Regions from separate parts of the Marinomonas sp. 63XJN7_7_ISO-PGPR-S23-202 genome, predicted to be linked through region 1. Evidence: predicted binding sites of a transcription regulator. Region 1 holds the regulator's gene; each other region holds the start of a gene.
What was found. The regulator sigma-54, encoded in region 1, starts transcription at its own class of promoters, with help from an activator protein. The targets are predictions, from matches to a motif close to TGGCACNNNNNTTGCTNT.
Positions count from the first base shown of each region.

Region 2: the regulator sigma-54 is predicted to act here: its motif matches at 2,935-2,952, upstream of glnA (glutamate--ammonia ligase).
Region 3: the regulator sigma-54 is predicted to act here: its motif matches at 2,888-2,905, upstream of AC0VYG_RS13915 (HAD-IIB family hydrolase).

Region 1 covers NZ_CM149677.1:2,889,198-2,897,077, forward strand. Annotated here, with positions in the region: gene AC0VYG_RS13410 (MlaC/ttg2D family ABC transporter substrate-binding protein) at 1-173, opposite strand, end outside; gene mlaD (outer membrane lipid asymmetry maintenance protein MlaD) at 194-667, opposite strand; gene mlaE (lipid asymmetry maintenance ABC transporter permease subunit MlaE) at 669-1,454, opposite strand; gene AC0VYG_RS13425 (ABC transporter ATP-binding protein) at 1,451-2,194, opposite strand; gene AC0VYG_RS13430 (calcium/sodium antiporter) at 2,421-3,383, shown strand; gene lptC (LPS export ABC transporter periplasmic protein LptC) at 3,383-3,949, shown strand; gene lptA (lipopolysaccharide transport periplasmic protein LptA) at 3,933-4,463, shown strand; gene lptB (LPS export ABC transporter ATP-binding protein) at 4,464-5,189, shown strand; gene AC0VYG_RS13450 (RNA polymerase factor sigma-54) at 5,277-6,776, shown strand; gene AC0VYG_RS13455 (PTS sugar transporter subunit IIA) at 6,794-7,246, shown strand; gene AC0VYG_RS13460 (HPr family phosphocarrier protein) at 7,273-7,542, shown strand; gene mgtE (magnesium transporter) at 7,551-7,880, shown strand, end outside.
Region 2 covers NZ_CM149677.1:616,681-624,560, forward strand. Annotated here, with positions in the region: gene ntrC (nitrogen regulation protein NR(I)) at 1-140, opposite strand, end outside; gene glnL (nitrogen regulation protein NR(II)) at 137-1,222, opposite strand; gene glnA (glutamate--ammonia ligase) at 1,444-2,850, opposite strand; gene thiI (tRNA uracil 4-sulfurtransferase ThiI) at 3,185-4,636, shown strand; gene typA (translational GTPase TypA) at 5,038-6,858, shown strand; gene dtd (D-aminoacyl-tRNA deacylase) at 7,025-7,459, shown strand; gene lhpI (bifunctional Delta(1)-pyrroline-2-carboxylate/Delta(1)-piperideine-2-carboxylate reductase) at 7,490-7,880, opposite strand, start outside.
Region 3 covers NZ_CM149677.1:2,992,786-3,000,665, forward strand. Annotated here, with positions in the region: gene yddG (aromatic amino acid exporter YddG) at 1-267, shown strand, start outside; gene AC0VYG_RS13905 (pyridoxal-phosphate-dependent aminotransferase family protein) at 345-1,577, opposite strand; gene AC0VYG_RS13910 (DUF3010 family protein) at 1,935-2,360, shown strand; gene AC0VYG_RS13915 (HAD-IIB family hydrolase) at 3,062-3,898, shown strand; gene AC0VYG_RS13920 (glycosyltransferase family protein) at 3,976-5,205, shown strand; gene AC0VYG_RS13925 (alpha-amylase family glycosyl hydrolase) at 5,300-7,057, shown strand; gene AC0VYG_RS13930 (DMT family transporter) at 7,132-7,461, opposite strand; gene AC0VYG_RS13935 (ABC transporter ATP-binding protein) at 7,544-7,880, opposite strand, start outside.

The sequences.
Region 1 (7,880 bases):
TTGGACAATAACGCAGGGTTGTTTTTAAGCTCAGCTTTATCGGCCACAATCTGAGTGCGAAACTCGTTAACAACCTTAACGACGGTATCACGAGCGCCCTCATCGTTATCCGCCCAAACTAGGGACGAAAACAGCGCCCCTACTAAAAACATCACGTTTATTATCTTTGACATGGTCTAAGTACTCCAATTCATTACTTTTTCGAGTCAGACTGACTAGTTTTATTAAACAAGAACTGACTAATTAAATTCTCTAACACCAAAGCAGATTGAGTATCATATATCTGACTGCCATTTTTCAGTACTTTCTCATCCGCCCCGATCGTAATACCGAGGTACTTCTCACCCAGCAACCCACTTGTCAGGATAGCGATGGAACTGTCTACAGGAATATTGTTGATATCCGAATCGATTGCCATGGTGACTTTTGCCATGTAAAGCTTTTTATCATAGCTAATGGAGACAACATGCCCCACCGTAACACCGGCAATGGTTACTTTGGCACGATCTGTCAAACCACCGATATCATTAAATTCAGCCACAACCTGATAAGTATCTTTTTTGCCAGTAAACGCCAATCCGCTTACTTGTATGGCAAGATAAACAAAAGCCACGACCCCCAAAACAATGAAACAACCTACCAATAACTCAACGCGCTTACTTCTCATCCTAAAAATCTCCAAACATCGCAGCGGTTAAAATAAAATCTAATGCTAAAATAGACAATGAACCCAAAACGACGGTTCGAGTAGTCGCTTTCCCAATCCCTTCTGATGTCGGAACACATTCATAGCCCTGATAGACAGCGATCCAAGTCACCACAACAGCAAATACTACCGCTTTGATTACGCCATTCATGACATCCGTATCAAAGTTAACGGATTGCTGCATAAGGGTCCAAAACGCCCCATCACTCACACCAAGCCAACCAACAGAGACAAGCATACCGCCAATGATACCCGCCGCCGAAAATACAAAACTAAGCAAAGGCAAGGAAATCACACCAGCAATAAATCGCGGCGCAATCACACGACGTAAAGGATCCACCCCCATCATTTCATAACTGGAGAGCTGCTCTGTTGCCTTCATCAAACCTATTTCGGCAGTAAGCGATGACCCAGCTCGACCAGCGAACAACAACGCCGTCACCACAGGTCCCAATTCACGTAACAAAGACAAGGCTAACAATTGACCAACAGACCCTGATGAGCCAAATTTTGCCAAAATACTATAACCTTGTAGGGATAATACCATTCCGATAAAAGTACCGGATACAATGATAATAACCAGAGACAGCACGCCCACTGAATACAACTGGCGAATCAAAAGATTAATAGATTCCCCTAATCGAACAGGTAAACGCACAAGACTTTGAACAATAAATATTCCCGCTCTTCCAACTGCCTCCAGCCAATCTAAAAAACCAGCGCCCAAAGAAATCAAACTATTTATCATCTTTGACTCCTCTGTTCATCAGCAACACTTTCCGGATAATGAAATGGAACAGGACCATCAGGCTCCCCATTTAAGAACTGTTTTACTTGCGCATCATCAGAGGCACGAATATCGCTGGGTGTCCCTTGAGCAATGACATAACCACCAGACAAAATACAGACATGATCTGCAATGGATAAGGACTCTTCTACGTCATGGGACACCACGATTGAAGTAATACCAGACCCATCATTTAATTGACGAATCAGCTCGACTAGAACCCCTTTAGAAATGGGATCTTGACCCGTAAATGGTTCATCAAACATAACCAACTCAGGGTCCAATGCGATCGCCCTAGCAAGAGCGACACGTCTAGCCATCCCCCCTGACAATTCAGAAGGGAATAACTTTGCCGCACCTCGCAACCCCACGCTGTGCAATTTCTCGAGCACAATACCTTCGATTTTACTCGCATCAAAATTGGTATGTTCTTGCAGAGGAAAAGCGACATTTTCAAAAACAGACATATCACTGAATAAGGCACCACTTTGAAAAAGCATACCCATTTTCTCTCTGACTTTATATAAATCTGAACGAGACAAAGAATGAATATCCTGCCCATCAACAAAAACATGACCACTGTCTGGATAAAGCTGCGCAGCGATTAGCTTTAAGAGAGTCGTTTTTCCGGTTCCACTTGGCCCCATCACAGCGGTGATTTTTCCACGAGGAATATCCAGCGACACATCTTCATATATCACCCTCTCCCCTCTTGAAAAGCGAAGATTCTGTACTTTTATATACCTATCCAGCACGGACTCACCTATCCTTTCCCAATATAATAGTTGCTGATACTAACACTCGCCCTTATAAAATAGAATCGCGCAATAAACGGAATCGAAATTGTTTCAAAGATCAAGTCTTGAATTTACACAGCAAACCTCATTAAATGGGACATCTTTTTGATTCGAGAGTAAATAAGAGGTTATGCTGCTGTTTTCCGCTGCTCTAATTGCAGGCTTAGTCTTGCTGGTTATTAGTTCTGATAAATTCATTGAACATGCGGCACTCGTTGCCGAAAAACTAGAAGTGAGCCCCATTGTTATTGGAGTAATCTTGGTGGGACTGGGCACCTCTGCGCCCGAAATGGTTGTGTCGGCGATTGCATCATTTGATAATGCGCCAGGCATTGCTATCGGTAACGTATTAGGTTCTAACATTGCCAATATCGCGCTGGTTTTCGGCGCCACTCTGTTGTTCTCCGCCGTCCCGGTTACGAAAGATTTGATGCGTAAGGAGGTCCCCCTTGTTTTAACCATCACCCTGGTTACTGGCTGGTTACTTCATGATGGTACCTTAAGTTTTTCAGACGGTATCGTATTAGTTTTCATGTTTATTATCATGATGATCGTCATGCTAAAAGGCAGCAAAAACCTTGAAGAGCAACTTTCCAGTGAGCTCCCCGAGGATGATGGCAGCCCTGTCGGCAAATCCCTATGCATTTCACTTGTCAGTCTAGTGGTTCTGATAGGCAGCTCGAAACTGCTTGTTTGGGGAGCCATCGGTATTGCTTCCGCTCTTGGTGTCAGCGACATGGTGATTGGTTTAACTATCGTGGCCGTCGGCACCAGCCTACCTGAGCTAGCTGCATCAATCAGTAGTGTACGTAAAGGCCATCATGATATCGCCATTGGCAACATCTTAGGTTCAAATATGTTCAACTTGGCGACAGTGTTACCACTGCCCGCGTTAATCGCACCAGGCGTGATTGATCAAACCACATCGGGACGAGATTTCTATTGGGTTCTAGGTTTAACGGTTGCCTTGTCCTTACTCATCTATGGATTTGCCAAAACCAAAAACCAAAGCATTCCTCGCTGGATAGCCATTCCCTTACTCGTTTCGTACGCTGTCTATATTTTCTTCGTTAGCACAGGGGATTCTGTCTAATGATCAAAGCAAGCCACAAAAAACTACTACTGGGGGCTGGCGGCATTGCGATCGTTACTCTTTTTTTCTGGGCTGGCTCATCTGATAATAAAAATTTGCTTCAAACCGACAATCTGAGTAGCACCCCCGATTACTTCATTACAAAAATACACGCCACAGAATTTGACCAAGATGGCAAACTGATAGAAACCTTAACCGCAGATAGAGCTCTACATTACAACAAAGGTGCAAGGACACTTCTCGAAAACCCAAAGGTAAAAAGAGTTGAAAAAACGGGGAACTGGGAAGCACAAGGAAAAAAAGGGATAATTGAAGATGGCAGTAGTGATATTCTACTAACTGATGATGCATCAGCCGTAAAACATTACGTAGACTCACCAGACATCACACTAACAGCGGACAATATTCGTTATTTAGATAAACAGCAGTCACTTACGAGTACAGGAAATGCAAAAATATACTCAACACAAGGCGAAACATCTGCCGATGTCATTGTCACTTATATCAACACAGAAGAAGTTAAAATGACAGGATCTGTAAGAGGACAGTATGAAGCAACACATTAAGGTATGTACTTTCTTAGCCGGCTTATTCGTAAGCCAATGGGTACTAGCGCTTCCAGATGATACAAGCAAACCATTAAATATACAGTCCAATCAAGCCCATTTTGATCAAAAAACAGGCGAAGCCGTCTATACAGGTGACGTATTTGTAAAACAAGGTTCGATTGAAATTCAAGCCCAGTATCTGAAAGTCATCACCAATCCTAAGACGCGTAAATTCACCGAACTCATTGCAACGGGCCACCCTGCCAAATTTAGCCAACAAATCGATTGGCAAGGTAATATGATGATTAGTCGTGGTAATAAAGTCATCTATAAAACCGCTCAGTCCAAAGTGGAAATTTTTGGGGACGGCTACTTAAACAGAATGGATGACAAAATCACCGCCGACCATATTGTCTACTACATCAAAAATGGCACCTTCAGCGCCGAGAAAGAAGGATCAGGCCGAGTTTCCATGACGCTACAGCCACAAACCGAAAAAAAACAAGCATCACCACAGAAAAAAGAGAAGTAAATGGCCGTTTTAGAAGCAAAAAATCTCGCAAAAAGTTATAAAAAACGCCAAGTGGTTAAAGATGTTTCCCTCTCTGTCGAATCAGGCCAGGCGGTTGGCTTACTCGGACCGAATGGCGCGGGTAAAACAACCTGTTTTTATATGATCGTTGGCATGGTCACCAATGACGCCGGCGGCATCTTTATCGATGGCCAGGACATCACCAAATATGCCATGCATACCCGTGCTCAAAAAGGCATAGGCTATCTCCCGCAAGAAGCGTCTATTTTTAGAAAAATGTCGGTAGAAGACAACATTTACGCCATTCTTGAAACACGAAAAGAGCTTAATAGAGCCCAAAGAAAAGAGCGATTAGAAAGCTTATTAAAAGAATTTCATGTTACTCACATTCGCTCTAACTTGGGTATGGCGCTGTCTGGGGGGGAGCGTCGCCGAGTTGAAATCGCCCGGGCACTCGCGATGAACCCCAAGTTCATATTACTTGACGAGCCATTCGCTGGTGTGGATCCTATTTCAGTGGGCGATATAAAGCTCATTATCAGGCATTTACAAGAAAGTGGTATTGGTGTGTTAATTACCGACCACAACGTCAGAGAAACTCTCGACATCTGTGATAAAGCCTACATTGTTGGTAATGGACACATCATCGCATCAGGGGATGCCGATACCGTTATCAACAACGAACAAGTGAAAAAAGTCTACTTAGGTGACGACTTCCGCTTATAACCTCTTATTTTTGCAACTCAAAGGGAGTAACATGCATAACTTGTTCCATCTTTCTTACTTTCAACTTAACGATAAAAGAGTTGCTCTATGAAGCAGTCTTTACAATTAAAGCTTGGTCAACAACTGACCATGACGCCACAGTTGCAGCAAGCCATTCGTTTACTGCAGCTTTCAACGTTGGATCTTAAACAGGAGATCCATGAATTTTTAGAGTCTAATCCGCTACTGGAAATTGATGATGAGGAATACACTTCTAGTGATGCCCCATCAGCATTGAAAGAACGCGATAGTGATAGCGACAACACACACGCGTCTGAAAAAAAGGTTGAGTCAAACAGCAGCGAAGAAGCAAAGGTCGAATCAGAATGGACCGATAGTATTCCAGAAGAGCTATCCATTGACAGCGATTGGGACGATACCTACCAAAATTCAGCAGCGTCTGTCAGCCACTCCAACAGCTATGAAAATGATGGGGATTTTGAAAGTCGTAACGCACCAGAAGAAAGCATTCAAGACCATTTAATTTGGCAGCTCAACCTCACCCACATGTCAGATAGGGATATTGAGATTGCTTACGCCATCATTGAGTGTGTTCAGTCCGATGGGTATTTAAGCATTTCCCCAGATGAAATTTGGGAGTCATTGACCTCTGAACTTGAAGACCTTGAGCTTGATGAGGTCATTGCGGTTCAACACCGCTTACAACGTTTTGATCCCGTTGGTGTATGCTCTATTGATCTGCGTGATTGCTTGTTAGTTCAATTAGAACTGTTCCGCGAGCACCCTTTGTATAAGAGCACCTATAATTTAGTAGACAACTATCTCCCTCTGCTTGGTAATCGAGATTTCACTCAATTAAGCCGAAAAACAAAACTAAAGGAAGAATCGCTCAAAGAAGTGATTGAACTGATCCAGCAACTTAATCCTCGACCAGGGTCCATCATTGACACGGACGATACCGATTATGTTATCCCCGATGTGTCTGTACGAAAACGCAATAACGTCTGGCAAGTTGAACTGAATAATGACGCTCTGCCACCGGTTAAGATAAACGAAACCTACTCCGCCATGGCAGCAACAGCTTCCACATCAGAAGATGTCACGTACATCAAAAACTCCTTGCAAGAAGCAAAATGGTTCATGAAAAGCTTGCAAAGCCGCAATGAAACTTTACTAAAAGTCACTAGTTGCATTGTGAATCGACAGATCGACTTCTTCGAACTCGGTGAAGAAGCTATGAAACCTATGGTGCTTCATGATGTCGCAGAAGAGGTCGGCATGCATGAGTCTACTATTTCTCGAGTAACCACACAGAAATACATGCATACTCCTAAAGGCATTTTTGAGCTGAAATATTTTTTCTCCAGTCATGTCAATACCGCTTCTGGAGGGGAATGTTCTTCGACCGCTATTCGAGCTATGATTAAGAAGCTCGTTAGCGAAGAACCAGCCAAAAAACCGCTTAGTGACAACAAACTAGCCAGTATTTTAGCGGAACAAGGTATTCAGGTTGCTAGGCGAACTGTAGCAAAATATCGTGAGGCGATGAATATTCCGCCTTCCAATGAACGCAAACGACTCATCTAATACGGATACATTTCTTTATGCCTTTGAAATCTATATTAAAAGCTGAACTCGTTATCGCCAAACAAGATATTATCAGCAAGAAACGCGTACTAGAAAGTATTGCTGAAGTTGCATCAAACCGGTTACATTGCGACAACGAAGCAGTTTATGATGCATTACTAGGACGTGAAAAACTTGGCAGTACTGGCATAGGCAATGGCATTGCCATCCCCCATTGCCGTTTGGAGAGTGCCAACCACACAGCTCTAGTTGTCATGTCATTGCAATCCGCCATTAATTTCGACTCCGTGGACAAGAAAAATGTGGATTTAATTTTTGCTTTGATTGTGCCGCCAAGCGAATGCGACAACCATTTATCGACCCTATCAGAAATTGCCGAGCTGGCGCAATCTACCGAAAAACTCAATAAATTAAGAGCGGCCGAGACCAATCAAGCCCTTCTTACTGAGTTAGAATCATTATTGAATTAGATTTAATCTTAATTAAGGAAAAAGGTATGTTGGAAGAGTCTGTCACCATTATCAACAAACTTGGCCTTCATGCACGAGCCGCAGGAAAACTAGTCGAAACCACTTCTCGCTTTTCTTGCGATGTTACCATCGAGAAAGACGGGCGTAATGTCGATGGTAAAAGCATTATGGCAATGATGATGCTAGCTGCTGGCAAGGGCACGGACATCACCATTAAAACCAATGGTGAAGATGAAGAAGATGCCATCAAGGCCATTATTGCATTAATCAATGATCGCTTTGGGGAAGATGAATAAGGACAACAATGCCAGATAAAAATACACTCGCCCACCTACAAACGGTCACAGAGTCTTTAGAGTCTGGCGCCACATTACAAACGCGCTATTTATTAAATGGCGCTTTACCCGCACAAGATGTTGCTAGCCTTTTAGAATCCTCTCCCCCTAAAGAACGTAAGCAGCTTTGGGAACTCATTGAAGACAAAAACCAAGGCGAGGTTCTTCAATACCTAAACGAAGACATACGCCTACAGTTTCTAGAGAATATGAGCACCCAGCGGGTGGTTGCCGTATCTGAACACTTTGAAAGCGATGATTTAGCCGACTTACTGCAACACCTGCCAGACAAGGTGGTA
Region 2 (7,880 bases), 2.3 Mb from region 1:
TCTTGGTTAAGCATTTTGACAAGATTATCGGCGGAGTCGAAAAGTTGACATTGGATGCCTTCTTGTTCAAGTGTCTTTTCTAAGACCCAACGTATGGATCTGTCATCGTCAACAATCCATACCGTCTCTTGTTGTGTCATGGGTTCTTCTCCTTATCTTGAGATGATGTTTCGATAGGTATCAAAACATTAAATTCTGTTCTTTGTGGCTGGCTGTTGCATTCGATAATGCCGTCATGTTGATGAATGACCGATTGGGAAATAGAAAGCCCGAGTCCCGTCCCGTCGGCTCGCCCGCTCACCATGGGGTAAAAAAGTGTTTTCATGATGTGTTCAGGAATACCTGGGCCATTATCAATAATGCTCACTTTACAGACGAGGCGATAACGGTTGGCTCCAATGGTAAATTGGCGAAGAGCACGGGTGACTATCTTAATCTCCTTATGCTGATTGTCTTCTTGCTCTAAAAGAACTTGCATGGCGTTACGAGAGACATTGAGCATGGCTTGAATCAGTTGGGATTCATCGCCGATGATATCGGGAATGCTTGGGTCATAGTCACGAACCAGCTCAATCTGGCCATCGGATTCCACCAAGATGAGTTGTTTAATTCGCTCTAGTACTCGGTGAATATTCAATGGTGCTTTTTGGGGGAGCTGGCGTGGTCCGAGCAAACGATCCACTAAATCCCTAAGTCGGTCAGATTCTTCAATAATGACTTGTGTATAGTCTTTAAGTGCTTCGTCGGTAAAGGCTCGACTAATTAATTGTGCTGCACCACGAATGCCGCCGAGTGGATTTTTTATCTCATGGGCCAAACCACGAACCAACTCCTTGCTTGATTGATGATTTGCAATCAACTCATCTTCTTGGGAGATGCGCTTCATGCGATCACGGGGATAAAACTCAATCAGCAAGCTGTCTGTGGTGTTCATGGTGCCAGTAATAGGTGTCACTGTATAATCACAGAATAGTTTTTTTCCGTTAGCACGTTCGACTTCGGCATCCCGTTTGGTGAAAGGGTGACCTGACTCGATGGCGGCATATAACGATGCAATGCTTTCTTCGTTTTCACGAAAAGCGATTCCGATATCTTGGCCGTAAATACGTCGACGACTAACCGCCAGTAGCATTTCGGCTGCGGGATTTAAATACTCAATACCTAGCTCGCGGTTAACTTGAATCACGGCGGTAGATAAGTGGTCTATTAATAAGCTATACACTTGGGTGCCTCTCTATTGAATCTTATTATGTGCAAAATACGAACCAACATTGGGCAAATGAATAAGGCCAATTTATACAGGGTTTGCTTGATGGAATTTCTTTAATTGCACCGTTTTGGTGCTAATTGAATTGCCCGGTTTATTTTAGCGCAGAAAAAAAGCCCCGATATAAGGCGGGGCTTTTTATTAAAAACTGACTAAGTTTCTATTGGCTAAAACGCTTATACGCTGTAGTAAAGTTCGAACTCAACAGGGTGCGTTGTCATTGATACGCGAAGTGCTTCTTCTGTCTTAAGGTCGATGTATGCATCGATCATATCGTCAGAGAATACGCCACCTTGAGTTAGGAACTCGCGATCTTCATCTAGGCACTTAAGTGCTTCTTCTAGACTGCCAGCCACTTGTGGGATAGCCAATGCTTCTTCAGCAGGAAGATCATACAAGTCTTTGTCTGCAGCATCGCCAGGGTGAATTTTGTTTTTCACACCGTCAAGGCCTGCCATCAACATAGCTGCGAAGGCTAGGTATGGGTTAGCGGTTGGATCAGGGAAACGTGCTTCAATACGTTTGCCTTTAGGGCTTGCAACGTAAGGAATACGAATAGAAGCTGAACGGTTGCGAGCTGAGTAAGCAAGCATAACAGGTGCTTCAAAGCCAGGAACAAGGCGCTTGTAAGAGTTAGTAGACGCGTTGGTAAACGCATTCAATGCTTTAGCGTGCTTGATGATACCGCCAATGTAGTAAAGAGCGGTTTCAGATAGACCTGCATATTGGTCACCAGCGAATTGGTTAACACCATCTTTCCAGAAAGATTGGTGAACGTGCATACCAGAACCGTTATCGCCAACGATTGGTTTAGGCATGAATGTCGCTGTTTTGCCGTATGCATGGGCAACGTTATGTACGCAGTACTTAAGAATTTGTACTTCGTCTGCTTTTTTAACCATGGTGTTGAATTTTACACCTATTTCGTTTTGACCTGCTGTCGCCACTTCGTGGTGATGAACTTCAATGGCTAAGCCCATAGACTCCATTGCGCCACACATTGCTGCACGTAGGTCATGATGGGAGTCAACAGGTGGAACGGGGAAGTAGCCGCCTTTTACACTTGGACGGTGGCCCATGTTGCCGCCTTCAAATTTTTTGTTAGATGCCCAAGCGGCTTCTTCTGCATTGATTTCTACAGAACAGCCAGACATATCTGCTTTCCAGCGAACATCGTCAAATACAAAGAATTCTGGCTCAGGACCAAAGAAAGCGGTGTCGCCAAGGCCAGTAGATTTTAGAAATTCTTCGGCACGCAGTGCAACAGAACGAGGGTCACGATCATAACCTTGCATGGTTGAAGGTTCGATAATGTTACAGCGAACAATGACGGTTGCTTCTTCTGTGAAAGGGTCGATTAGAGCCGTATCATCTTGCGGCATCATGATCATGTCTGATTCATTGATGCCTTTCCAGCCAGCAATGGATGAACCATCAAACATTTGACCGTTTTCAAAAAACTCTTCGTCGATCGAGGATGCTGGAATAGACACATGCTGCTCTTTACCGCGGAAATCAGTAAAGCGAAGGTCAACCCACTTCGCGTCGTGCTCAGCAATCAAATCAAGGGTCTTGTTTGACATAGTTGTTCTCCAATTTAATTTAAATAATAAAGTATCCGACTTTGTGAAAAAGCGTGCTAGCCGTAAAGCACAATGTCCCAAGATAAAGCATAACTTATGCCAGAATGTTGGGCGTTATAAAAAAGCTTTTAAAAACATTGTCTTAAAAATATTCCCATAAAAAATGCACACTTCTGTGGCCAGCAAAAAGACAATACAACAAATAAATGAACCAATAAAGTGCGTAAAAATATCTTTTTGCTTTATTACGGTGCAAAAATGTCGGTTTTCGTTGTCGGCATCTTTTATTATACTGTGCGCCTTTTTTAACCATCTGGTATGCGTTGCAATTCCTATGAAATTTATTGTTAAGTTCTTCCCTGAAATCACTATTAAAAGTCGTCCAGTGAGAAAGGCGTTTGTTAAACAACTTCGTCATAATATGAGGTTGGTTCTGAAAAAGCATGATGCTGATGTCGTTGTGGCGGGTAATTGGGATTTCATCGAGGTGCTTTCTGAAAAGGATGAGCTGCGAGAGGATTTTACCACTGCCTTGTCTAATATAGCCGGTATCGCGCATTTTCAGTTTGTTCGTGAGTTTTCTTTCACTGATTTGGATGACATCGTTGAAGAAGCCATGGTGTCTTATGGTGAAATGTTAAAAGACGCTGTTTTTGCCGTTCGCGTTAAACGGGTTGGTCATCATGATTTTACTTCGGTAGAAGCTGAGCGTTACATCGGTGGTTGTTTAAAAGCCCGCAGTGGTGCTTTAGCGGTGCGTTTGAAAAACCCTGAAGTACTGGTGCCTATCGACATTCGTGATCAGCGTGTGTGGATAATTGAACAGCGTGTTGAGGGTTTGGGAGGGTACCCACTGGGCTCCCAAGATTCAGTGCTGTCTCTTATGTCTGGGGGATATGACTCCACTGTTAGCTCTTTTATGACAATGAGTCGAGGTTTAAAAACGCACTTTTGTTTTTTCAATTTAGGGGGAGATGCTCACGAAATCGGTGTGAAGCAAGTCTCCAACTTTATTTGGGAAAAGTACGGTTCAGGCCTGAATGTTAAATTTGTTACAGTCCCTTTTGAAGCGGTAGTGGGGGAAATACTGACTAAAGTGGATAATGCGGAGATGGGCGTGATTCTTAAGCGTATGATGCTTAGGGCGGCTTCTAAAGTTATGGAAGGCGTCGGGGCGAAGGCACTGGTAACCGGTGAGAGCGTCGCGCAAGTCTCTAGCCAGACCTTGATAAACTTGAAAGTTATCGATCAGGTGACAGATGAATTAGTGCTTCGCCCGCTGATTACCACCAATAAGCAGGCTATTATCGATAAAGCTATTGAAATTGGCACCGCGCCCTTTGCGGCCAGCATGCCTGAATTCTGTGGTGTGATTTCCGTCAACCCGACCACCCGTGCTCGTATGCACCGTGTGGAACGGGAAGAAAGTAAGTTTGACTTTACCGTGTTGGACAAAGCCGTGGAAGAAGCTCAAGTTATGTCTATCCAGAATGTAATGGATGATGTGGCAAAACAGTACCAAGGTGAGGTTCCTGTCGTGCGTATGCCTGTTGGTGATGAAGTGATTGTGGATATTCGTCATCCGGATGAAGCGGCGAAGCGCCCTTTGAAAGTCAGCGGCCGTCCAGTTAAGGTGATTCCTTTCTTTGCGTTAGAGTCTAGCTGGCATGATTTGGACCAAGAAACAATGCACCTGTTGTATTGTGGTAAAGGCGTCATGAGTCGTATCCATGCTTCTTATTTGTTAGGCAAAGGTCGAACTAACGTAGGGATTTATTTGCCTTAACTCCCTCTTAATATGAGATTAGCCCAGAAATGGGCTGTCTAATATTTATATCAATGCAAAGCCTTCATATATGTCCTGTTGATTTTATGAATGGCAGTGGTTGAATAAACAGTCATTACACTGACATAAAATTGATGCAATATGGTCACAATAGATTTGAGATAGAGTCGCTTTTTATTTCAAATGGATTGTGTCTAAGGCACAAGTATTTTATTGCGCACAGATTGGCCTTGATTAATTATTGTGACTTTTTTTGTCTCTTTAATGGGATATTGATCAATATAAGGGTACAATTGCGCGAATTTTACCCCGCACCAAGATCCGACGCGCTTGAATAGCATAATAGCCCAAGCCAAGCGGCGGTGTATCTTCTTGCTTACGCTTAATGCAGAGAACTATAAATGTCTAATGATATCAAAAAGTTACGTAACGTAGCTATTATCGCCCACGTTGACCATGGTAAAACGACTTTGGTTGACCAACTTCTAAGTCAATCTGGTACGCTCGATCGTAAAGACCTTGGTTCAGAACGAATTATGGACTCCAACGACCAAGAGAAAGAACGCGGTATTACCATTTTGGCGAAAAATACGTCAATTATGTGGAACGATTATCGTATCAATATTGTGGATACACCAGGGCACGCCGACTTCGGTGGTGAAGTAGAGCGTGTATTGTCCATGGTAGACTCTGTGTTGTTGTTGGTTGATGCGGTTGATGGCCCTATGCCACAGACTCGTTTCGTAACCTCTAAGGCGTTTGAGCGTGGTCTTCGCCCTATCGTTGTTATCAACAAAATTGACCGTCCTGGTGCGCGTCCTGATTGGGTTATGGATCAGGTGTTTGATTTGTTCGATAGCCTTGGCGCTTCAGAAGAACAACTTGATTTCCCTGTGATCTATGCGTCTGCTATCAATGGTATTTCTGGTGATGATCCAGAGAACATGGCGGAAGACATGACGCCGCTTTACCAAATGATCGTCGATAGTGTGCCTGTGCCTGATGTTGATCCAGAAGGCATGTTCCAAATGCAAGTGTCTGCATTGGATTACGATGCTTATGTTGGTGTTATCGGTGTTGGCCGTATTACTCGCGGTAGTTTGTCGCCTAATCAGCAAGTGGTTGTTAAATCAGCGGATGGCAAAGAGCGTAGAGGTAAGGTTCTAAACGTTAAGGGTTACCATGGTCTTGCGCGCGTAGACACAGACAAAGCATCTGCTGGTGATATCGTGTGTATTACAGGTATCGATGGTCTAAGTATTTCTGACACTCTCTGTAATCCAGAGTGTGTTGAAGCGCTTCCTGCACTAACTGTTGATGAGCCAACGGTTAGCATGACTTTCATGGTGAACGATTCGCCGTTTGCTGGTAAAGAAGGTAAGTTTGTTACCTCTCGAAACATTAAAGACCGTCTTGATCAAGAGCTGATTCACAACGTGGCATTGCGTGTTCGTCAAGGCGATACACCTGATAAGTTTATCGTGTCTGGTCGTGGTGAGCTGCACTTATCTGTATTGATCGAGAACATGCGTCGTGAAGGTTTTGAGCTGGGTGTGTCTCGTCCCGAAGTTGTTCAAAAAGAAGTGGATGGTAAAATCCAAGAACCTTACGAACAAGTGGTCATTGACGTAGAAGAGCAGCATCAAGGTGCGGTGATGGAAGAGCTTGGCTTGCGTAAAGCTGAGTTAACAAACATGGAGCCCGATGGTAAAGGTCGTGTTCGTCTTGAGTTCATGACACCTTCTCGTGGTTTGATTGGTTTCCGTGGCTTATTCCTAACGCTCACGTCTGGTTCTGGTATTATGACGAGTGTTTTCGATCATTACGGTCCTGTGAAGGATGGTGATGTTCGTGGCCGTCAAAATGGTGTATTGATCAGCATGCTGACTGGCAAAACAGCGGCTTATGCACTGTTTAACTTGCAAAGCCGTGGTCGTATGTTCTTGGGCCATGCGGTTGAAATTTACGAAGGCCAAGTTATCGGCATTCACTCTCGTGACAACGATCTATCTGTTAACCCTGTTAAAGGTAAGCAGTTGACCAACGTACGAGCATCCGGTACCGATGAAGCCTTGACCTTGACTCCACCTATTCGTCATACACTTGAGCAAGCGCTTGAGTTTATTGAAGACGATGAGTTGGTCGAAGTAACACCAGAAAGCATTCGTATTCGTAAGAAACTCCTAACGGAAAACGAGCGTAAACGTGCTGGTCGTAAGTAATAGCGGTTATTGAGTGGCGTATTGCGTCACTTTATAGAGCAGCAGCAAATGGGTTTATGCAAATAAATCTGTGAGCGAGCAGAAGCGCCTTTGGGCGCTTTTGTTTTTTCTAGACTTTGTTAAAGTCATAGGACTCATTTAGTGGGGCGGAACTAGGAAGGAAAGGATGAAAGTATTGGTGCAAAGGGCGTTAAATGCCAAAGTGGTGGTTGAGGGGGAAACGATAGGTGCCATTGATCACGGACAGCTTGTATTGGTAGGAATTGAAAAAGGCGATACAGAAGCCGATGCTCAAAGGCTGGCTGATAAGCTGTTGAAATATCGTATGTTTAGCGATGATGATGGCAAGATGAACCTGAATGTTCAGCAAGTGGGTGGTGGCGTATTGCTGGTATCGCAATTTACCTTAGCGGCTGAGACTAAGAAGGGATTGCGGCCAGGTTTTTCCACAGCCGCTGTGCCTGCAGAAGGGGAGCGTTTGTTTAATGATTTTGTGGAAAAAGTGCGCGCCCAGTATGACCGTGTTGAAACAGGGCGCTTTGGCGCGGATATGAAAGTGTCCTTTACCAATGACGGCCCCGTCACTTTTTTATTGAATTAAGTGTTTATGCTCAATTAAGGGCGTTGAGAATTAGTTGTTCAGCGTCTGATACACATGATAAGCACTGGCGACATCGGCGAGCGCTGTGCCAACAGACTTAAATAAGGTAATTTGGCTATTGCTCTTTCGTCCTTGCGCGTTACCTGAACAGAGTTCAGCCAACTCGCCCTTTATATGCGATTCATCGATACTGCCTTCTTTGAGTGGAATTAAAATCTCTCCCGCCTCGTTTAAGACATTTAATCGACTGTCAACAATGACGTGGGACATCTTTATGGTGGCTGTATCGCATTCTCGACAGTGCGTGTGATGATTGCCCACCAAATCAATATGTGTGCCTGCAGCCAGACTAACGCTCTTAAATAGCGGGGTAGGGCTGCCTGTGGCACAACTGATAATATCCGCTTGAGTGATAACATCT
Region 3 (7,880 bases), 100 kb from region 1:
GCTACGAACACTTGGGTGGCTGTTATCGGCTTAGGACTCGGCCCCGTTGGTATTGCCTTTTTCTGTTGGGATATGGGGGTTAAACGCGGCAATCTATCACTATTGGGGGTCTTGTCTTATACCGCTCCAGCACTGTCGACGGCATGGCTTGGCCTGTTTGGCCACCAAACACCAACAGACACTCAAGTGGTTGCTTGTGTGATGATCACAGCTAGCGCTCTTTTTGCAAGCCTAATGCCCACGAAACGCAACACATCACTCGTATAAAAGCCATAACAAAAACCCCCATCTCCAAATGGGAAGTGGGGGTCGTAGCGGAAAAGACTAAGTCTAATTCGCCGTTTTTAAGCCACTTGAGATAACGTTCGAGGAATACGCTGTAAACAAGCTTCCATTTCTGCCATACCATTAGGCTGGTCGACCTTAACACCTAAATCTCTCATGGTGCTGCCCAAGGCATGTAAGGTTCGAAATAGGTTATGCTCACGGCACTGCTCACCCATTTGACCAATACGTACAATCGGCTGCCCAAAGGAACCAGCAATTTCCACTCGGTACACCTCAGAAATATGGCGGCATATTTGCCCTGCGGTTAAGTCTTCAGGTAACTGAATGCCCACTACCGAGTTCAAGCGGGACGACTCAGGAATAAACAAATTCAACCCTAAACCTTCTATACCCGCCTGCAATGCTGTTGAACATCGCAAATGTCTTGCAAAACGTTGCTCCAAAGATTCATCGCAAACCAGTTTCAGAGCCTCATGCAGGGCCATGATACCCGACACAGGAGCGGTATAATGGTAGCCATCATTGTGCCAAAAGTTTTCCGCAAGCTGCGCATCAAAACACCATTGCACAACCGGCTTTTTGCGATTTTTGACCGTTTTCCATGACTCATCAGAAAAGACTAACAAAGAGACCCCAGGAATAGACGACAAGCCTTTTTGACCACCAGTAATCACCGCGTCAACTTGCCACTCATCCATTTTTAACGGCATGGTACTCAACGTACAAACCGCATCAACAACCACTAAACAGCCATAGGACTTAGCGATCTTAGCAATGTCTTCTAAAGCATGATTGAAAACCGTATTGGAGGTTTCCCCCTGAACTAGAGTCAACACTTTCGGCCGCACTGTCTCAATGGCTTTACGCACACGTTCAGGATCTGCCGCTTCCAATACTGGAACATGCAACTCGTGAACATCCGCGCCAATGCGTGTTGCCATCTCTGCCATACGATGACTAAAAAAGCCATTGTTAATACACAGAATCGGTTCCCCTGGCTCCATTAAGTTAGACACAGCCATTTCCATCGCCGCCGACGCCGGTCCCGCCACACCCAATACCCATTTAGATTCCGTCTGAAATACGTAGCGTGCCATGCTTTTTACTTGATTGATGACTTGCGCCATCACACTGCCAAGGTGGTTGATTACCACCGAGTTCGCTCGGGCAACACATTCAGGAATAGGAACTGGGCCTGCGCCCATCATTAAAAGAGGTTCAGCAGGAAGGATTTCATCTAGCGATTTCACCTGGGGACGAGAAATCCCCTTGGGCGATGAAGCAGTCATGTTAAGTAGCCTTATGGTTCGTTAAAGAATAGGAGACCACCTCACAAAAATAGGAAGAACTTTGTGAGAATATGTCCCAGGAATCGAAAATAAGAAGACACGATCGAATCGCAGTTTTTTGACATTTATCAGGATAAAATATCGTGTAATCCATATTTTCAAAATAATATTCCAAAATAGTAGCGTATTCTTCTGTAAAATAAGAGTCATAAAACTCAAAAGAGTACGATCTACCACCACGAATCTGTTTTGCATTACATATGACGTGTGTTGAATTCGCAAAGCAGTGTTTTTTACTCTGCTAGCACTCCTCGAAGTGTGCCATAATGCGCAAAATTCCCTTATACAGGATCCAATATGATTACTTGTGGTATCGAGATCAAAGGCAGCGAAGCCATTCTTTGCTTACTTTCTAAGCAAGACGGTCTTTTTCAGATCGCCGACTGTCGCCAAGTGCGTCACACATTGAACCACCCAAATGACTGTGAAAGCGTTCGCAAATTTCAGCAGATACTGAAAAAGCTGTTTGAAGATTACAAAGTAACTCGCGCAGTGATAAAAGAGCGCCCAACAAAAGGGAAATTTGCAGGCGGAGCCATCGGATTTAAAATTGAAGCAGCCATTCAACTAATTGATACCGTTCAGGTGGATTTGTTTAGTGGTGCAACGGTGAAAGAGGTGCTAAAAAACCACCCAATGCCCATACCATTCAAGGCGACGGGGTTACGCGCCTTTCAAGAAGGAGCGTTCACGGTAGGCTACATAGCTCTTTGTGAAGAATAAGTCATAAAACTCACACACTATGGTGTTTCGTTTCCGGTCAAAAAAACACGGTTAATCACCAAGAAAGAAAAGTCTGTCTTTTCTTTCTTTTATCTACTTGCTATTTCTACTCTAAACCGACCATTGCCTCATTTTTCCTAAATGTAGTGACCTAATAAAACCGCACCAAAATAATGCAATATTACAGAACGCCTTACTTTTCCATGCACCTTTTTAGTGAGAGGTGATCAAAGTCTCTATTAAATCCCTTCTCAAAAGCCAACCATAGAGGCAGAGGTAACAAGAATTTACTTGCCCAAAAATATAGCGGAGCAATAGAAGTACACAAGCAGCATTCACACAAGAAAGCATGAAAGCAGAGTCCTCCTTCAACCGTTGTCAGATAGGGGTTAACAGTATTCTACCTATGCGAATAAAAGGAAAAAATATGTGTTTTAGGAAGGTTGTCATTAATTTGTTCATAAAAGCCGCTAAGCTAAAAAACGAATAGAAACAGTCATTAGGGAAGGTAGAACACTTTCAAATACTGGCATTGGATTTGCTATAAACAATAAACCTTTACCATTTTTTGAACACCGTTCCTTAATTTGGTAACAAGCAACAAGGAGACTGAACTTTCCCAGCTGTTGCATGACGAAGGAGGATATAGATCGACTTTTCGGTGGAAAGTACATTTCACCCGACCAAGATCTTAAAAAAATATGACACAACTACTCGTATTCACAGACTTAGATGGCACCTTATTGGACCATCATACATACAGTTTTCAACCCGCTCTTTCTACATTCCAAGCGCTTCAAACTTTCACTATCCCGTGTATTTTAAACACTAGCAAAACGTTTGCAGAACTGAGCGAGTTACGCCAATCACTGCGCCACAAAGACCCGTTTATCATCGAAAATGGTGCGGCTGTCTATATTCCAAAAGAGTTAGGACTTATAAGTAATGAGGACCAGAACAAACATGCCTTAGAAGACCACGGCCATTATTGGCTGAAAGCATTTGGCCCACATAGACAAACTCTGATAGACATCACTACCCCCTTAAGCAGCCGCTTTCAATTTAAACGCTTTAGCGATATGACATGGCAAGATGTGGCTGAGCTAACAGGTTTAACGGAAGAAAGTGCCAAGCTGGCGATGCAGCGCGAGTTTACAGAGCCTATGGTGTGGAAAGATTCAGCTAATGCCCTGAACCTTTTTAGAGACACGCTAAAAGACACAGACATTCAAGTGCAAAAAGGCGGACGCTTTACTCACCTTATGGGGAAATCCTGCGACAAAGCACGCGCGATGTTATGGCTTAGTGAACGGTATGCTGCCTTTTACCAAAGCACTGTGACCAATATGGCCCTTGGGGATGGGGAAAACGATATTGGCATGTTAAGCAAAGCCGATATTCCCGTTGTGGTGCGATCACCTGTTCATGCACCACCAGAAATACCAGGACGTTACGATGCATGGCTAACAGACGCCTATGGACCAGAAGGATGGGCACAAGCCGTCAACAAAGCGCTTGCTTCACGAGGCATTGTATAACAAGAAAAACACGTATTATTTAGACGATTCGCGACCCACAATCGTCAAAACGATTTCACATTCTAGGAGACACAATAATGGGCGACTTTTACCAGAACGGCATTATCACTACGCTTCATAACTTAGCCAACCGTCCGCTTGAAGACATGGAGAGAGAGCTGTGCGAATTTGCTAAAACTCGACCAATGTCGCTTATTCTGCCTTGCTTATATTCCGAATTGGCTACTGACGCCATGCCAAACATCATTGAACACCTCAAACAAGTTCCGTATCTTGATGAAATCGTTATCGGTTTAGACAGAGCAACAGAAGCGGAGTATCGCCACGCTCTAGAATTTTTCAGTGTTCTGCCACAAAAGCACAAAGTCCTCTGGAACGATGGCCCTCGCCTTCGTGCCATCGATAGCGTCTTAAAAGGGGAGCAGCTTTCACCTACTGACCCAGGAAAAGGTCGAAATGTATGGTTCTGTATGGGTTATAATCTAGCAGCGGGTAAAGCTGAATCCGTAGCAATGCACGATTGCGATATTGTCACCTATGATCGCGAGTTACTTGCTCGCTTGATATACCCTGTCGCAAACCCCAATTTCAATTATGAGTTCTGTAAAGGCTTTTATTCGCGTACCGCAAACGGCAAGATGAATGGCCGTGTCAGCCGTCTACTGGTCACACCCTTGCTTTATTCTCTAAAGAAAGTCTTTGGAAACTTAGAATACTTAGATTATCTAGACAGCTATCGCTACCCTCTTGCTGGGGAGTTCTCATTTCGTCGTGATGTGATGACAGATTTGCGCATTCCAAGCGACTGGGGCTTAGAAATTGGTGTTCTCAGCGAGATGAAACGTAACTACTCAAACAACCGTTTATGTCAGGTTGACATCGCTGATGTTTATGATCATAAACATCAAGACCTATCAGCCGATAACGACGACGGTGGATTATCGAAAATGTCCATTGATATAACAAAAGCTATTTTCCGCAAACTGGCAACCAATGGTATTATTTTTAATCAAGAAACCTTCCGTACCATCAAAGCGACATACTATCGAGCGGCATTGGACTTTATTGAAACCTATCGCAATGATGCAGAAATTAACGGCTTAAAATTAGATGTACACCAAGAAGAACAAGCCGTTGAGCTGTTCGCCAGCAATGTCATGAAGGCAGGAAATATGTACCTTGATAACCCTATGGAAGCTCCCTTTATTCCAAGCTGGAACCGTGTTGTGAGTGCATTTCCCGGCGTTATGAAACAACTGGCGCTTGCCGTTGAACAAGACATGCAGGAATTTGGTCCGGACAAATAATCCAGTGTCCGTTTCCTCTGGTTAAGTTGATAAGACAGATGCAGGTTACAACCTCATCTCCACTATTTTCAGATATTTTTACAGGTAGACAGCTATGGAAAATACAGTGCCATCACAATTAGAGCAACGACTCATCGGTCACCTTCAGGTTCTATACCCTAATCGTGACGCCACCGAACTTGCCCGTAACTGTCTGACTACCTTTAATTTAGATCCGAAAACAGAATCCCCTCGTCCCCACAGAAGTTTATGGGATCAGTCTGACATTATGTTGATTACCTATGCGGACACCCTAAGATCTGAGGATGAGGCGCCATTAGAAACCTTGCAAAAGTTTGTCAAAACCAAACTCATCAACAGCATTTCAGCCATTCATCTATTGCCCTTTTTTCCTTATAGCTCGGACGATGGTTTTAGCGTCATGGATTACACAAGCGTTAATCCAGCATCAGGGCGCTGGCACCATATTTCGGAAATATCGAAAGACTTTAAGGTCATGGGCGATTTAGTCATTAATCACTGTTCTAGCCGTAGTATGTGGTTTGAAAACTATAAGGCGGGCGTCGATCCAGGGGCAAAATATTTTTATGAAGCAGACCCTAATGCCGATCTAAGCGCCGTTGTTAGGCCACGAACATCCCCTCTACTACGTGAAGTGCAAACCAAAAACGGCACCAAATATGTTTGGTGTACGTTTAGTCACGATCAAATAGATTTAAATTTCGAGAACCCAGACGTTTTATTAGAATTTCTACGCATTATTCGTCTGTACTTGGAAAAAGGGATCCGCTGGTTTCGTCTTGATGCCGTCGCCTTCCTTTGGAAGATCCCAGGCTCACCAAGCATCAGCTTGCCGCAAACCCATGAGATGATTCGTCTGTTACGCCTTGTCATCGAGCACTATGCGCCCGAATCCGTCATCATTACTGAGACCAATATCCCTAACCAAGAGAATTTAACCTACTTTGGTAATGCCAACGAAGCCCACCTTATTTACAACTTTTCACTGCCACCATTACTGATCAATAGTTTGGTCACGGGTAACTGCAAACACCTAAAACAATGGCTAATGAGCATGCCACCGGCTCAACAGGGCACCACCTACCTGAACTTTATTGCCTCCCATGATGGTATTGGCTTACGCCCAACGGAAGGCTTGCTAACAGATTGGGAACTGGAAACCTTAATCAATACCATGAAACGCTTTGGAGGACGCATTAGTTCTCGCACCACACCCAGCGGTGAAGCGAAGCCTTATGAGATAAACATCAGTCTGTGGAACGCTTTAGCAGGCTCAGTACAACAAGGCCCTGATCAATGGCAGTTTGCTCGATTCTATTGCGCGGCGGCGGTAATGATGTCACTGGAAGGAGTACCAGCGTTTTATATACATAGCTTTTTTGGCACAGAAAACGATGTGGATCGAGTGGATAATACAGGGCAATTTCGTTCTATTAACCGTCATATTTGGAAGATGGACGATTTAGAGCACGTCCTTAACACCCCAACCCATCACCAAAAAGTGTTCAACGCCATCACTAATTTAGCTCAGATACGGAGAGCACAAACAGCATTTCACCCCAACGCCACCCAGTACATCCTACATATGGGAGATCATCTATTTGCTTTCTGGCGCCAAAGCTTAGACCGTCGCCAAAGTTTATTTGCAATCTTCAATATAACGGATCAGCCGCAAAGCTTTAACTTATCAGAACTAAACCTTATCGCCACAGACGACTGGACCGATTTGGTCACAGACACGGTATATGAAGATCATTTAGCGAAAGTCACTTTAATGCCCTACCAATTTTTATGGCTAGCAAACAAGAAAGGTAAGGTAAAACTTGTGTAGTAAAGATAAGTTATCATGTCATCTATGCAAGCGGTGCGTATCATAAGCACCGCTTGCATAGTCTCTGTAACGAATCAGTGACTAACCGTTTTAGAAAATAGGTTAATAATCACCACGCCAATCACGATCAAGCTCATCCCCAGCCATGCGGCAAGATCCAATTTTTCACCCGCGAACAGATAACCAAACAAGGATATCAGCACAATCCCCAGTCCCGCCCAAATAGCATAGGTAATACCAGTAGGGAGTGTTCTCATCACCACACTAAGCAAATAAAAGGATACACAATAACCTATCAGAGCCATGGCCGTTGGCCCTAATTTAGAAAAGGAATCGGACGCTTTTAACGACGTTGTCGCGAACACTTCACACACAATCGCCAAACATAAAATTATGTATGTCATTCTATTCCCCTCTTATACCAATGGACTGGATTATTCTACTTACATGACTCGCTCTACTATCCGACAGTTTTTTCAAACATCGTTAATAAACTGCCTCTTCAACAATATCTTCCCCCAAAAAGCCGCCCGTTTGGTGTGCCCATAGTTTGGCATAGATACCGCCATGTTGAATCAACTCATCATGAGACCCCTGCTCCACGACATTACCTTGATCCAATACAATGAGCGTATCCATGGCTGCGATAGTAGACAAACGGTGTGCGATAGCAATCACCGTTTTCCCTTCCATCAAACGATACAAACTTTCTTGAATGGCCGCTTCTACTTCTGAATCTAGAGCGGATGTTGCCTCATCTAAGACCAACAATGGCGCATCTTTTAAAAGCACTCGCGCAATCGCGATACGTTGGCGCTGCCCA